DNA from 2 places in the Streptosporangium sp. G12 genome. Region 1 is predicted to be linked to the other one. Evidence: riboswitches for the same ligand, from Rfam matches in the RefSeq annotation. Region 1 holds a riboswitch; the other holds the start of a gene.
What was found. Region 1 has a riboswitch for cyclic di-AMP ahead of ACVCAG_RS28480 (CHAP domain-containing protein). Riboswitches for the same ligand answer to the same signal wherever they lie in the genome.
Positions count from the first base shown of each region.

Region 2: it holds a riboswitch for cyclic di-AMP, as region 1 does, so the genes downstream of both, ACVCAG_RS20690 (hypothetical protein) here and ACVCAG_RS28480 (CHAP domain-containing protein) in region 1, are expected to answer to the same signal.

Region 1 is NZ_JBRIQO010000020.1:58,292-65,483, reverse strand. Features, by position in the region: gene ACVCAG_RS28485 (extracellular solute-binding protein) at 1-1,124, opposite strand, end outside; gene ACVCAG_RS28480 (CHAP domain-containing protein) at 1,557-2,252, opposite strand; cyclic di-AMP (ydaO/yuaA leader) riboswitch at 2,271-2,409, opposite strand; gene ACVCAG_RS28475 (TetR/AcrR family transcriptional regulator C-terminal ligand-binding domain-containing protein) at 3,119-3,697, opposite strand; gene ACVCAG_RS28470 (oxidoreductase) at 3,713-4,594, opposite strand; gene ACVCAG_RS28465 (hypothetical protein) at 4,762-5,802, shown strand; gene ACVCAG_RS28460 (DUF6716 putative glycosyltransferase) at 5,942-7,129, shown strand; gene ACVCAG_RS28455 (HAMP domain-containing sensor histidine kinase) at 7,159-7,192, opposite strand, start outside.
Region 2 is NZ_JBRIQO010000013.1:83,577-90,768, reverse strand. Features, by position in the region: gene ACVCAG_RS20705 (PfkB family carbohydrate kinase) at 1-903, opposite strand, end outside; gene ACVCAG_RS20700 (IclR family transcriptional regulator domain-containing protein) at 946-1,731, opposite strand; gene ACVCAG_RS20695 (DUF4253 domain-containing protein) at 1,993-2,865, shown strand; cyclic di-AMP (ydaO/yuaA leader) riboswitch at 3,231-3,381, shown strand; gene ACVCAG_RS20690 (hypothetical protein) at 3,649-4,476, shown strand; gene ACVCAG_RS20685 (hypothetical protein) at 4,614-4,985, opposite strand; gene ACVCAG_RS20680 (roadblock/LC7 domain-containing protein) at 4,998-5,384, opposite strand; gene ACVCAG_RS20675 (hypothetical protein) at 5,437-6,330, opposite strand; gene ACVCAG_RS20670 (roadblock/LC7 domain-containing protein) at 6,335-6,715, opposite strand; gene ACVCAG_RS20665 (DUF4032 domain-containing protein) at 6,860-7,192, opposite strand, start outside.

The DNA of each region.
Region 1 (7,192 bases):
TGCGCGGGGAGGGAGCTCGGGAAGGCCGCGGCCTCCTGGAAGGCCATGACGTGGCCCTCCTTGCCGGTGAGGTAGTTCAGGACCTCGGCGGCCTCCTTGGGGTGCTTGCTCTGCTTGGGGATCGCCAGGTAGGAGCCGCCCCAGTTGCCCGCGCCGCCGGGCACGGCCGCGACGTCCCACTTGCCCTTGTTGCTGTCACCGGCCGCGCCGGAGACCACGCCGAGCATCCAGGCCGGGCAGCCCATGGTCGCGAAGGCGCCCTTCTTGATCGCGGCGTTCCACGGCGGGGTGAACGAGGCGAGCTTGGCGGTCAGGCCCGCCTCGCTGAAGCTCTTCACCGTGTCGAAGGAGGTCTTGATGGCCGGGTTGGTCTCGATGATGAGCTGGTTGTTCTTGTCGAAGTAGGCGACGTTGCCGTTCTTCGGCGCCTCCTGCGACAGGATCACGTTGTAGAGCGTGTTGGGGCCGTCGAGGAACTTGGGGTCGGTCTTGCCGGGGTTGGCGGCCTTGAACTTCTCGCCGATCGCCTTGAAGGCGTTCCAGTCCGGCCAGAGCTTGCCGACCTCCTCGCGGTCGGTGGGCAGGCCCGCCTTCTCGAACAGGTCCTTGCGGTAGCACATGGTCATGCCGCCGATGTCCGTGCCCAGGGCGAAGAGCTTGTTGTCGGCGTTGATGCCGTTGTCCCACTTCGCTGCGGGGAAGTCGGCCTTGCGGCTGTCCAGCCCGTACTCGGCCAGGTCGGTGAAGAACTGCGGGCGGGCCTTCATGAGACCCATCGCGCCCTCGTCCAGGGCGATGATGTCGGCGGCGCCGCTGCCCGCCTGCAGGCGCTGGAGCAGCTGCGGGAGGTAGACGTCCTCGAACCGGTCGGTCAGGTTCTGGTACTTGACCTGGATGTTCGGGTGCGCCGCGTTCCACGTCTCCACGGCCTTGTCGTAGCCGAAGTTCTCGCCGCCGCCGAAGGTGTGCACGGTGATGGTCACCGGCTCGGCCGGAGCGGCGGCGGAACCGGTGCCCGCGGCGGGCGCGGACGGCTCGCTGGAACTGCACGAAGTGATGGCCAGGGCGGTGGCCGCCATGACCGCGACGGCGGCCAGCTTGCCGTGCCGCTTGTTGTTCAACATTACGGACCCCTCTCAGGTGGTCGCCCGAATCATTGGGAGGCGACATCGCGGGCCGGTCCCCGACAAACGCGGTCCTCGCGACGAGGTCGTTCCTCAATGTGCTTTGGGAGCGCTCCCACGAAGAGTGGACGATAGGCAACCGAGACGTCAATATGCCGAAACTCAACCGTTACATCCGGTCGTTTTAGGCAGGACTATCGGCATCGAATATGCACAAACACCTCATCAGGGTGATTGGGAGCGCTCCCATCTCACGGGCATACAGTCGGGGCATTTCGTGTCCGTGCGGGGTGGGGGACGCGTAACGCTCCCGGGGGCGGCGCTCGAACGAGCGCCGCCCCCGGGAGCGGGTGGACCGGGCGGCCGTTCACCGGCGGGGGGCCGGGACGCCCGCGCCGCCGGGGGAGGCGGGCGCGGGCGGCGGGCGCGGGGTCAGTCGGAGTAGACGGGGTATCCGTAGCCGACGATCTGGGAGACGGGCCGGACGCGCTGTTCGACGTCGCCGTTGCCGGTGTTGCCCTCGATCGTGGTGATCGTGCCGTCCCCGTTGTCCTTCTTCACGAAGCCGACGTGGTCGATGCCGTCGATGCTCTTGCCGCCGGCCCAGTCGAAGTAGACGACGGCGCCGGGGGTGGGGATGGTGCCCCAGTGCCCGTTGTCCTTGAACCACTTGGCGTGGGCTACGGTGTAGGCGTCCCAGCCCATCGTGGGGCGGATGCCGGCCATCTCGCCGACCCAGGAGACGAACATCGCGCACCAGGGGGCGTTGGCGTAGTCGTACACGGTGTTGCCGCCGTCGCGGGCGAGGGTCTCCTTGGCGCGAGGGCTCGACATGTACCAGGAGTGGAACTTGGTCCCGCCGCCCTCGGCGTTCTCGCGGATGCCGATCTGCTTGGAGGCGATGTCCAGGACCTTCGCCGCGGAGACCTTGGGAAGCCTCTCGGCCACGGTCTGGAGCGGGGTTTTGGCGGCCTTGGACGTCTGCGCCTTGGTGTCGACGGGCGGAGCGTTCACGACGCCGTGGCCGTCGGCCAGGGCGACGCCGGTGGTGCCGGTCGTCAGGGCGATACAGGCGCCCAGGACGGCGCATGCCGCGCGGGGGGTGGAGATGAGGCGATGCTTAGCCATACGGGGGTTCGACTCCTTGCTTCGCTTCCATTCCGCCTACCGGGTTAGCTGACGGGTTCGGGCTGGGAAGTGCCCTACGGCGCACAGGTGCGCTGATTCACCCCAGGAACGTGGTTCCCCGGTTCCGCAGACCTCGCGGATTCGGCGGCCGTGCTCACCGGCGGAAGGTCTCCGTCAGGTGGGACACGGTCGGGCAATGTGACGGCAATGCATAGACCTGGATAGATCTAGGCAATCGCCATGAATAGGACGAAGGTACGCCAGACGGACAGACGATTACAAGTAGGACATATTGCCCTGACTTGGGAATACGTCCGAATCGGATCGGTGTTGCGGGGTGCCGCCCGGCCCGGGAGCGGGGTGAGGCCGCGCCGGCCGCGTCTCCTTCCGGCGGCCGGGGGAACGCCCCGCCGAGGCCGGGATCCCCTGCCCCCACGGCGATCCCGGTTTTCCGGACCCGCCTGCGAGCCGTCGGCCGGGGGGTGCTATGACGTGCGGGCGAACCCCCTGGTCCAAGGTGGCGTGTCCTTATGTTTCCGAACAGGCATTCGATAGTAAAAAGTATTCGGATGGTAGGGGTTCTCCCATGGAAGGTCAGGAGAGGGCGCGCGGGAGCCGGAGGTCCGCGACCCGCGCCTGACGAGGTTTCCGCAGCTCAGAGCGATGGGGCATGGGTGCGATCCGGCCGTCGGCGGGCCTGGCCGCCCGAAGGGTAAAGAAACGTGCGCTCGGAGGGGCCCGACGCCCGCGAAGGTAAAGATAAGAGGTAAAGGAACACGCTTTCCAGGAGGCCTCGCCGTCCGCGGAGGTAAAGGCGTGCGGGACGGGGGAGCGCGTTCCCGGGAGGTGCGGGCCGCCCGCCGGGGTCAGGTCGCCGAGCCGGACCACGCGCGAAACAGCGGAAGCAGGAAGCGGTCGACCGTCTCCTCGACGAACTCCCGGTCCAGCGGCTTTCCGGTGAAGAACAGCCGGTACCACACCAGCGCCTCGGTGACCTTCCTGAGCTCGACCGCGTCCACCGGCCCCGGGAGCTCGCCGCGCTCCCTGGCGCGGTCGAGCAGCGGGGTGGTGCCCGTGATGTCGGCACGGGGCACGTTGTCGCGCAGGGCGGCGGCCAGGTCGGGGGAGGTGAGGAGCGCGGGGAACAAGCCGAAGATCATCGCGTGCTTCCGCTCCAGGATCCGGCAGAACCCGTCCACGACCTCGATCAGATCCCCGCGCATCGTCCCGGTGTCGGGCGGCGGCGCGACCTCGATCTCAAGGTGGTTGCAGATCAGGTCCACGACCAGCGCCTCCTTGTCCTGCCAGCGACGGTAGATCGTGGCCTTGCTGGCGCTGGCCCGCCTGGCGATCTGGTCGACGGACATCCGGTCGTATCCGACCTCGGACAGCAGGTCCAGAGTCGCGTCGAGGATCGCCCGTTCCCGCGCGGGATCGAGACGCAAGGTGCCTCCGATGGTTCACGAGTGCTGCCTGATCTCCCAGAAGCGTACGCCGGTCAGCTCCTCCGACCTCTCCCAGAGCCTGGCCGCCACCACCGCGTCCAGCGCCTTCGGCGAGGGGCGCAGCACCTTCGGCCCCGGCCCGACGTACTGCCCGCCCCTCGCCTCGGGAGAGGTCGCCGCGTACAGGGACGGCAGGGCGCCCCTGGCGGGCGGCTGCAGCGCCAGGCGCATCAGGGCGCTGAGGGGGCGGGTGAGGGCACCCAGCTTCATGATGCCGGTGGCCGTCATGCCCGGGTGGGTCGCCAGGCTCAGCAGGGCGGCCCCCGAGGCGTCGGCGCGGCGCTGCAGCTCCAGGGCGAACAGCAGGTTGGCCAGCTTGGAACGGCCGTAGGCGGAGAACCTGCCGTACCGGCGCTCGAGAGCCAGGTCGTCGAAGTCGATCGCGCCGACGGAGTGGGCGTCGCTGGAGACCGTGACCACCCGGGCGGCGGGGGCGGCCAGCAGGCGTGGCATGAGCAGCCCGGTCAGCGCGAAGTGCCCCAGGTGGTTGACGCCGAACTGGGTCTCGAAACCGTCGGCGGTGGTCCGCCGGGGCATCGGACCCACCCCGGCGTTGTTGACCAGCAGGTCGAGCGGCCCGTCGACCGTCTCGGCGAACGCGCGCACCGAGCCGAGGTCGGCCAGGTCGAGTGTCCTCACCTCGGCCGCCGCCCCCGGCACCGCCGCCCTGACCGCGTCGAGCGCGGCCCGGCCCCTGTCCGCGTCGCGCGCGGTCAGGACGACCCGGGCGCCGTGCCTGGCCAGTTCGAGCGCCGTCGGCACGCCGATGCCGCCGCTCGCACCGGTGACCACCGCGACGGAGCCGGTCAGGTCGGGGATCTCGTCAGCTGTCCACATCGCTCGCTCCTCTTACGGATCGACGGATCTGTGCTGGATCACGAAGTGTACGAAACCGTTCCGTACACCACGGTAAAGGCCGGAAAGATCACACACAAGCGCGCGTGGTCGGCTGTTCACCCGCAGTTCCCGGGCGCTTAAGGCCGCCGGGTTAGGTTGTGGCAGTCGTGAACGGGTCATCGCCCGGCGTGGAGGACGGCCGAGACCACGCGCGGGAACAGGGTTCGGCCGTTGCCTGGGTGGAGTCCCCGCTGCAGATGCTCTGCGCGGTGGAGGCCCACCATGCCGGGCTGCTCGGTGCCCGCAGCCATCTCGTGCCCAGGGCGAAACTCCGCCCGCTGGCCGTGACGGGTCGCGAGCTGGGCCGTCTCGCCCTGCCCAGAGGGCTGGAGCTCACCGCGGCCAGGCCGGACATGCCCCGGCCGCGCCGGGGCGAGACCTGGGTGGTGGGCGACGCCTTCTCCGGCAAGGTCCAGTTCCGCTGGCTCACCGCCCTCCCGGGCCGGATCGTGATCGTCGACGACGGGCTCGCCACCATCCGGCTCCTGGAACTGCTCACCGGCAGGATGGGAACGCCCCTGCTGAGGGCCAGGGGGAAGGCCGGAAGGCTCAGGACCGTCCTCGGCGCGGCGGCCGGGCTCAGGCTGCGCGCCGCCGCCCGCTCGGGGCGGCTGTCGATCTTCACCGCGCTGCCCGTGCCCCCCGACCTGGCGAAGGCCGTACGCGCGGGGGGAGCCGAGCTGGTCACCCACGACTTCGCCTGGCTGCGCTCCCAGCCGCTGCGCGGGCCCCGTCCCGAGGAGCGCACCGTCGTCCTCGGTACCTCCCTGGTCCGCAACGGCCTGATCCACCGCGACCGCTACTTCAGCTGGCTGGCCGGGCTCGGCTCGGCCGGTCCGGTCGCCTACTTCCCGCACCGCCGCGAGGATCCCGACGACCTCGCCCGGGTCGGGGAACAGCCGGGGATCACCGTCTACGACGGCGGGACCCCCGCCGAGATGACCCTGCGCGGGCTCGCCGCCGAGCAGCGGGTGCTGAGCCTGCCGTCCACCGCGGTCACCTCCCTGCGGGTGCTGCTCTCGGCCCGGGGCGTCGCCGTGGAGACGGTGGACGTCCCCGACGAGTGGTGGACGGCCGAGGCGGTTCCCTCGCTCCGCTCCCACCTGTCGAGGTTCGCCCATCACGACTCGGGAGTCACCGGGCCATGACCCCGCGGCCGGCGCACGGCGGGCCCGCCGCTCGCGGGACGCGCGCCGTGCCGCCTCTCCACGAACGAATCCTCTTCACCCACGAAATCGCGCGAAACCGGGGATTCCCCGTCGGAGGTTCTCTTTGAAGGTCCTGGCCGTGGCCGACTCTGACTCCTACCTGAAGTGGGCGGCCTGCCTGCTGAGGGACCTGCCCTCGGGCTGCGAGACGGAGCTTGCGGTCATCCGCACCCCCATCACCCCGTCGCCGGCGCAGATCCACGCCGCCGTCACCGGCTCGGCGGCCGACCCGCCCGTGCTGTCGGCCCGCGCGCTGCGCCGGACCGCGGAGCGTTTCAGGCCCGACGTGGTGCTCGTCGCCTGTACGGGACCCGTGGTGGACGTGCTGGTCGGCGAGGTGCTGGCCGGGCTGCGGCCCCGGCCGGTGTTCGTCTCGGGGCTGCCGGGCATCTCCGTCCCGGCCACCGAGAAGGCGTGGCTGTTCCGCAGCGGGTGCGACCTGTTCGTGCTGCACAGCGGCCGGGAGGTCGAGGAGTTCTCCGAGATCGGCCGCAGGCTGGGCGGAGGCGGCCAGGTCGGGCTGGCCCGGCTGCCGTTCCTGCGCGACGGCGTGGAGACCCCCGTCACCGGGCCGCGCGACCGGGTGGTGTTCGCCACCCAGGCCAAGGTGCCCAGGCGCAGGGAGGAGCGGGAGCGCATCCTGCTCGCCCTGGCCGAGCTGGCCGGGAGGCGGCCGGACCTTGACGTCGTCGTCAAGCTCCGCGCCCTGGACACCGAGCGCCAGACCCACAACGAGCGCCACCACTACCAGCGCCTGTGGCAGTCGCTCGCCGCGGAGGGCCGGGTGCGCGCCGAGGCCGTGCGCTTCGCGGTGGGGCCCATGCACGAGCACCTGACCCACGCGGCGGGGTTCGTCACCGTCAGCTCCACCGCCGCGCTGGAGGCGATCGCCCAGAAGGTGCCGCTCCTGGTGCTGTCGGACTTCGGGGTGAGCGCCGAGATGATCAACCTGGTCTTCGAGGACAGCGGCCTGCTCGGCACCCTCGACGACCTCTCCGCCGGGCGCTTCCTGGACCCGGACGACGCCTGGTGCAAGGTCAACTACTTCCACCCCGGTGGTGAGAGCGACTGGGTGTCGCGGATGGTCTCCCTGGTCGGGCAGGCCCGCTCAGGGCGCCTGGTCCCGGCGAGCTCCCTGCTCGAAGGCCCCGAGTTCGCCGCGGCCCGCCGCCGCGCCCGCATGCGCGTGGAGGTCCCGCCGAACGTGCTGCGCGTCGGTTACCGCGCCAAGCGCCGGATGCGCCGCTACCTCAAGGCGCTCGGCTAGCCACGGACCGGGATCGTCCTCGAAACCGGTCAGCGGTGCAGGGTGAGCCGGAAGGCGCAGCCG
Region 2 (7,192 bases), on a different contig from region 1:
GGAGCGGCGGGGCAGGCTCTCCCAGTCGCCGTCGGCGGTGACGGCGAAGGCTCCCGCGGCGCCGGCCGTGGCCAGGCGCCGCTCGGGGGCCGCCCCGGCGAGGGTCTCGGCGATCCAGCCCGCGGCGAAGGCGTCCCCGGCGCCCACCGGGTCGAGCTCGACGACCCGGTAGGGCTCCGCGTGCCGTACGGTGCCGTCGGAGAGCTCTATCGCGCCGAGGGCGCCGCGCTTGATGAGGACGTGGCGCGGGCCGAGGGCCGACAGGGCTCCGGCCAGGGTGAGCGGGTCGTCCCCCTCGACGACCAGCCGGGCCTCGGCCTCGGTCGCGAACAGGACGTCCACGGAGGCGACGGTCTCGCGCAGCGCGGCGGAGGCCTCGGCGGGCGTCCACAGGGCACGGCGGTAGTTGACGTCCATCGACACGATCGCGCCCGCGGCGCGAGCCTCGGCGATCGCGGCCCGCACCGCCTCGGCGGCGGACGCCGACAGCGCGAGCGTGATGCCCGTGACGTGCAGCACGCGTGCCGAGCGGATCAGCGAGACGTCCAGGTCGGAGGGGCGCAGCCGGGATCCGGCGCTCGCCGAGCGGTAGTAGCGCACGTCGACCGTCTCGGCCGTGCGCCTGCTCTTGATCATCAGGCCGGTGGGCGCCTCGGGATCGACCCGCATCCCCCGCACGTCGACGCCCTCGCCGGCCAGCGTCGAGCGCAGCAGCTCGCCGAACTCGTCGGCGCCCACCCTGCCGATCCAGGCCGCGCGCCCGCCGAGGCGGGCGACGCCGATGGCCACGTTCGACTCCGCGCCGCCCACGCCGAGCCCGAAGTCGCGGGCGTGCCTGAGCGGGCCGGTGCGCCGCGCGGTGAACAGCGCCATGCTCTCACCGAGCGTTACCAGATCAGTCATGGAAAACGGGTCCTTAGGGAGTCGGCGGGCGGGCTTCGTCGGTCATCGGGTCGACCCGAGCTTTCTGGAGATGCGCAGGGCCGTCTCGGCCACCAGGGGACCCAGGTCTCGCACCCGCGCGGCGGTGATCCGGGAGGTGAGGCCCGAGATGGAGATCGCCGAGGTGGCGACGTCGTTGTGGTTGAAGATCGGCGCCGCGACGCAGCGCACCTCGGGCTCGTTCTCGCGGTCGTCGACCGAGTAGCCCCGCTGCCGGATCCGGCCCAGCTCGGCGCGCAGGCGCGCGGCGTCGGTGATGGTGTACCGGGTGACGTGCGGCATCCCGGCGGCCACGATCTCCTCGACGGCCTCCTCCGGCTGCCAGGCGAGGATCGCCTTGCCCACGGCGGTGCGGTAGACGGGGTTGCGGCTGCCGATGCGCGAGGCCATGCGCACGTTGGTCTCGTTCTCGACCTTGTCGATGTAGACCACGTCGGGCGGATCGTAGACCACGAGGTGGACGGTCTCCCTGGTCTCCGCCATCAGGCGGTGCGACTCCTCGGCGGCCACCGTCCGCAGGTCGAGGGTGGACAGGTAGGCCTGCCCGAGGTGCAGGGCGCCGCTGCCCAGCCGGTATGCGCCGCTCCTGCGGTCGCGCTCCAGGAGCCTGGCCTCGATGAGCGGGGCGGTCAACCGGAGCACCGTGCTCTTGGACAGGTCGAGCGCCTCGGCGAGCCGGGTGAGCGACAGGCCGTGGCCCGCACCCGCGTGGTCGCGTACGTGCGCGAGGACGGCGAGGGCGCGTCGGAGCGAGGCCGACCGGTTGCGTTCCGGAGCGGGCTCACTCATCGCGGCTTCCCAATGTGATCCGGCAATCGAATACCTGGTCAAGGTAGGCGAGTACCCCGCCCTGCGGCCACTTTGCAGCACAACGTTCTGCACTGCACAACAAACCGCGCCTGGCCGGCCGGACGGACGGTGGAGGACGGGCACCCACCCGGTTCCGTTTCTCCCCACTACCGATAATTTTTGCCTGGACCAGGGCAGAACTGTCCCTCGGGATGGTTGACAGGCCAAAATTGGTCCGTGGTCAGGATCGGATCGGTAGAGATGAGCGATTGTGAGAGTGAGCGACTTCCGCCAGTTCTGGGCCAGCTGTTCGCCGATGGAGCCGACGGAGCCGACGGGAGCGAGGGCGGCGACGGGACCGGCGGGGGCAGGGGCAGGAGGCTCTCGGTGGAGCTGCCGCCGGGGGACGTGGTGTGGCCCGACCCCGGTTACGCCCAGCTCGCCGTCCGTCGCCGTCCGGCGTTCTGGCTCAGCGAGGTGGCGGTCTCCGGCGAGTACTGGGCGCGGCTGAGGGCCCAGCACGAGCGGTCGGGCCTGTGGCCGGTGCTGCTGGAGGACTCCGTCCAGCCCTGGTCGGCCGGCCAGATCGCCCCGGACACGGCCGGTCAGATCGACAACTACCACGCCGCCGCGTTCATGGCCGAGGTGTGGTCCGACTGGATCGCCAAGGCCAACCTCGACCAGCTCGAACTGCTCGAGCCCTTCGGACCCGAGTGCCCCGGCCCGGCCCCCCCGGGCAGGCTCGCCGCAGACCCCGGCGTGGTCGCCGACTGGTACGCCGGGCTGGTGGCCGAGCGCAGGACCCCGCTCGGGCTCGTCGCGGTCGAGCGCGGGGCCGACGCCCTCGCCGTCATGGGCTGGCAGGGCGCCCTCAACCACAACGAGTGGATGGTCCCGCTCGCGGCCGTCGTGCGCAGCTGGGAGGACAGGTTCGGGGTGCGGGTGGTCGGCATGGGTTTCAACACCCTCGACCTCAGCGTCGCCGCGCCCCCGACCACCTCCGAGCACGCCCTGCACGTCGCCGCGGAGCACTGGACGTTCTGTCCCGACAGCATCATCCAGGGGGCGGGGAACCTCATCGACTACGCCGAGCAGATCAAGGGCAGGAACGCCTGGTCGTTCTGGTGGGACTGAGCGGGGCCGGGCGGGACCGGTCGGCCGGGGACGACCCGCGGGGCGGGCTCCCCTTGAGTGAACCTTTACGGAAAGGGATCGGCCGGCCTGGGGAGGGCTCGCGAGGCGGCGTTCCGCCGCGTGGATCTCCGGGCGCGGGGCCCTGGAACGGGGCCCGGGACGGGGTTTCGGGGCTGGACACCGAGATGGGGGAGACATCCGTGCTGGTAGGACGGGTGTTGGCCTGACGGGGCGATCGATGAGGCTTCCTTGAAGCTTGTAGGTAGATCTTCTGGGGTTTTCATGGTGTTTGCTTTGCTTTGTCCGGTTTTGGTGGGTAGTGTCCACAGTCATCGGTAGGCGACCTGCCCTTCACAAGAGGGAGCGGCCGGCCGACGTCGAATCCCGAGGGCCCGCAGGGGCCCCGGAGCCGGGGAACCACTTTTCCGGGGTGAATCCGCCGCGACCACGCGGCGGTAGGGCAACTCCACCGCCCGAACCCGTCAGCTAACCCGGTAGACGAGATGGAGAGGAGATCCCCTCATGGATCACCGCGTTACCACGTCGGTGCAGCCCTTGTCCGTGCCGACCACCTGAACTTTTCCCCCCTTCCGCCGACATCCCCCGTTCCCCCCGGACCTTCTCGCCGCGCCTGATCGCGGCACCTTCCAGATCGTGCTCCGCGTAGCGATTGCCTGAGATTCCGGCTACGCCCCCTTTTCCGACGAGCGCGTCCCCGCCAGTGCACCCCTTCGGTGTGTCGCACGTGGCTGCCCCGTTCCCTCGCGAAAGAGCCTTTTCTCCATGCGCCCCTTCCTTGGTTTGCACAAGAACGGCCTGAGCAAGTTCACCTGGCAGAAGAACAAGCCCCGCGGAAGCCGCCTCGCCGCCGCCGCTCTGGTCGGCGCGAGCGTCCTCGCCGCCACCGGTGTCGCGGTGGCGCTGCCCGCATCCACCTGTTTCGCCGCCACCGCCGACCCCGAGGTCGGGGTGGCGAAGGCCAGCGCCGAGTCCGTCCTCCTCCAGGGCGCGACCACGGCCTCCTACTTCTGGGACGACTCCTCCGGCCGGGCCGGTGACACCGGTCTGCCCGCCAGCGGCCGGCCGATGCAGAAGGGCATGATCGCCAGCCCGAGCTGGCCCCTGCTCACCGAGGGTTACCTCATCTACAAGGGCAAGAAGGCCAAGTTCTTCGTCGGCGACCGCGGCCCCGGTTCCCCCTCGAACCAGGGCATCATGATCGACATCGACGCCAAGACCTTCGCCGACCTGACCGGTGGAACGTTCAACGCCAGCACGCTCGGCGTGGACGGCAACGGCGGGATGGGCCACATCGACATCAAGTACGTGGTCACCAAGTGGGGTGACGGTACGGGGATAAAGAACCACCCCGTCGCGTTCTCCACCGGTGCCTGGAGCCGCAGGGACACCAGCCCGGCCAAGCCTCCGACGGTCGTCTTCGCCAAGGCCCAGGAACTGGGGATAGGCGTGCAGACCCAGCCGGTGAGCGCCGCGGTGCGGCCGTGGACCGGCAAGCCCAAGGTCATGGTCGAGTCCGCCTCCTGGCACGCCCCGGCCGGCGTGGCCGTCGCCGGTGCCCGCGCCGCCGAGATCGGCGCGGGGAAGGGCTGAGCCGGAGCCGCCGCCCTCCGGAGTCCTCCGGGAACGCTCCGAAAGGGCTCCGGGAGGGCTCCGGGAGGACTCCGGGAGGACGCTGAGAGGACTCCGGTGCGGTCCGTGCCTCCCGGGGCGCGGACCGCACCGGAGGATCAGACTTCGAGCTTCTCCTCGATGCCGCGCAGGGTGTGCCGCGCGAGCGCGAGGTTGGCCCGGTTCCGGTCGAGAGCCAGGTAGAGGAACAGCCCTTTGCCGCTCCGGCCGGCGATCGGGCGGATCACGTGGTACTGCGTGCCGAGCGTGATGAGGATGTCCTCGATGCCGTCCTTGAGGCCGAGCGACTCCATGGTCCGCATCTTGGCCTTGACGACCTCGGTGTTACCCGCGGCCGCGATCTGGAGGTCGAGGTCCTTGGACCCGCCGAGCGCGCCCAGCGCCATCCCGCTGTTGTAGTCGACGACGACCGCGCCGACGGCACCGTCGATCGCCATCATCTCCTTGAGCGAGATGTCCATGTTGCCCATTGCTGTCTCCGATCACTGGGGTATCGATGTGCGCGAACCGGCGGCGGCCAGTCTGGCCGCCGTCTTGCGGCCCTCCAGCCGGAGCAGCCCGAGGTTGGTCCCCGGGCGCGCCAGGACTGTGAGGACGATCTTGGGTCCGGCGGCGTAGAACGCCGCGTAGCCGTTGGTGCCGGAGATCAACGTCTCCTCGAAGGTGCCCTTGCCGGCCATGCTCGTCATCCGGCGGCTGAGGGCCAGCACCGCGGAGGAGAGCGCCCCGGTCTGCTCGGTGTCCCTCTCCAGGTCGCTCGCTATCGTCAGACCGTCGACGCTGCACGCGATGCTCCCGTTCACGTCGGGTACGCGTTCTCGCAGCGCCGCCATCTCGCGCCGTATCTCCTCACGCAGTTCCACCGGCATCCTCCTTCCGATCAGCTTCAGCGTCCGCAGCCTTATCGGCATGTGACCGGGCTCAAGTCATCGCCTCCAATGCGTTCCTGAGCCGGATGAGCAGACTGACGTCGGCCGGGTCCCCGTTCGCCCTGGGAAGCCACTGCGACGTCTCCGGAGAACCCGTACCGGCCGCCGGGATCTCCGTGGCACCCCTCGTCCGCCTGGGCAGCGGCGCCGGCGCCTCGGGAGCCCCGGGAGCCCCGGGAGCCCCGGGGGCCTCTGCCGGAGCGGGCTCCGGGAGGCGGAGCAGCCCGGACGAGGCGAGCTGCCGTACGGCGAGCAGTACCGAGTACGCGGGACGGCCCAGCTTGCGCGCCAGGTCGGCCGGGGTCGCCGTGGAGTCGGCGCCGACGAGCACCTCCCACTGGAGCGAGCTCAGCACCACCCGCTGGGCGCTGATGCGCCCCAGCGGGACGACCGGGAGCGTGTCCAGCTCCGCGGACGGCCAGGTCTGTTCCAACTGCGCCTTCCTTCGCTCGCACTCCCGGAGCAGGCCGGTCGCGTCGAAGTACCACTGCGGTCCGAGCCAGTGCCGCTCTCCCCGCCGGAACCTGGGCCGGTGCCCGGTGGCCTGCAGCAGGAAGTACGCGGCGTCGAGCACCGCGCTCAGCACGCAGAACTCCAGTTCCCCCCTGGTGAGCAGGCCCCGCGCGACCAGCTGCTCGCCCCCCGACGGCTGGGGGGTACGCGCGTCCGGTGGCCGGCGGGTGGCGGCCTGCCTGACCTGCCGTACGGCGTGGGCGGATATCCCGCGGCAGGCGCCCAGCAGGTCCTCCAGCCGGGGGGCCGCCGCGCTCTCGGCATAGGTCACGCGACCGTCGGTGAGGTAGATGATCCCCGCCTTGCCGAGTCGCAGGGAGCCGGTGGCGTGGTCGCCGGCGAGCCCGCTGAGGATGTTCTCGACGTTCGGCATGATTTCACGTCGATATCAGACGGCCGGAAAGGGCCTGGAGACGGTGGCGGGCCAGTGCCAGGTTCGAGCGTTCGAGATCGAGCCTGACATAAATGACCAGAGGGCCGTCGAAAAGCGTTTCCAGCGGCCGCAGCAAATGGTGGCCGCCGTCCGTGGTGATGATCATGTCGTTGATCCGGACCGTGCCGCCGGGCGAGGCGAGGGCGAGCCCGTCGAGCGTCGCGCGCAGGGTCTCGCTCAGCCCCGCGGCCGACCTCTCCACGTCGGCGTGGCGGCTCGCGCCGCCGGTGGCCACCGCGGTCCCGCTGGTCTGATCGATGAGGATCGCGTCCAGGGCACCGGGGATGGCCATTACCTCGGTGAGGCAGTCTTCGATTCCGAGCACGTGCTCTCCCTCGCCAGCGACTTCAAGCGTCGCCCGGTCAGCGTAGGGACACCTCTCGGTAACCGAACTTCCTGGCTAGGGCTTTGATAGGAGAAGGCATACGATTCTCCAACCGAGTAGGAAGTTACATACCCTGGGTGGAAATCAACCCGTTGGGTCGTCGGTGATGAGTGCCTTTTCGTCCGGCTTGAAAACAAGAATGTTCTTCACATAGGAATTCACCGCGGCGGGCAGGCCGACGTCGTTCCCGGCCTCCTCCGACATGTACCAGCGGTGGTCGAGCACCTCGTGGAAGAACTGGGCGGGCTCCAGCTTGCCCCGCAGCTCCTGGGGCACGGCCAGCACCGTGGGCTGGAAGACCTCGGCCAGCCAGCGGTGGGCCACGATCGCCTCGTCCTCGTGGCGGAGGCCGTGCGACACGCGGAAGGAGTCGAGGTCGTTGAGGAGGCGCCTGGCCTGGTTCTCCTCCACGTCCAG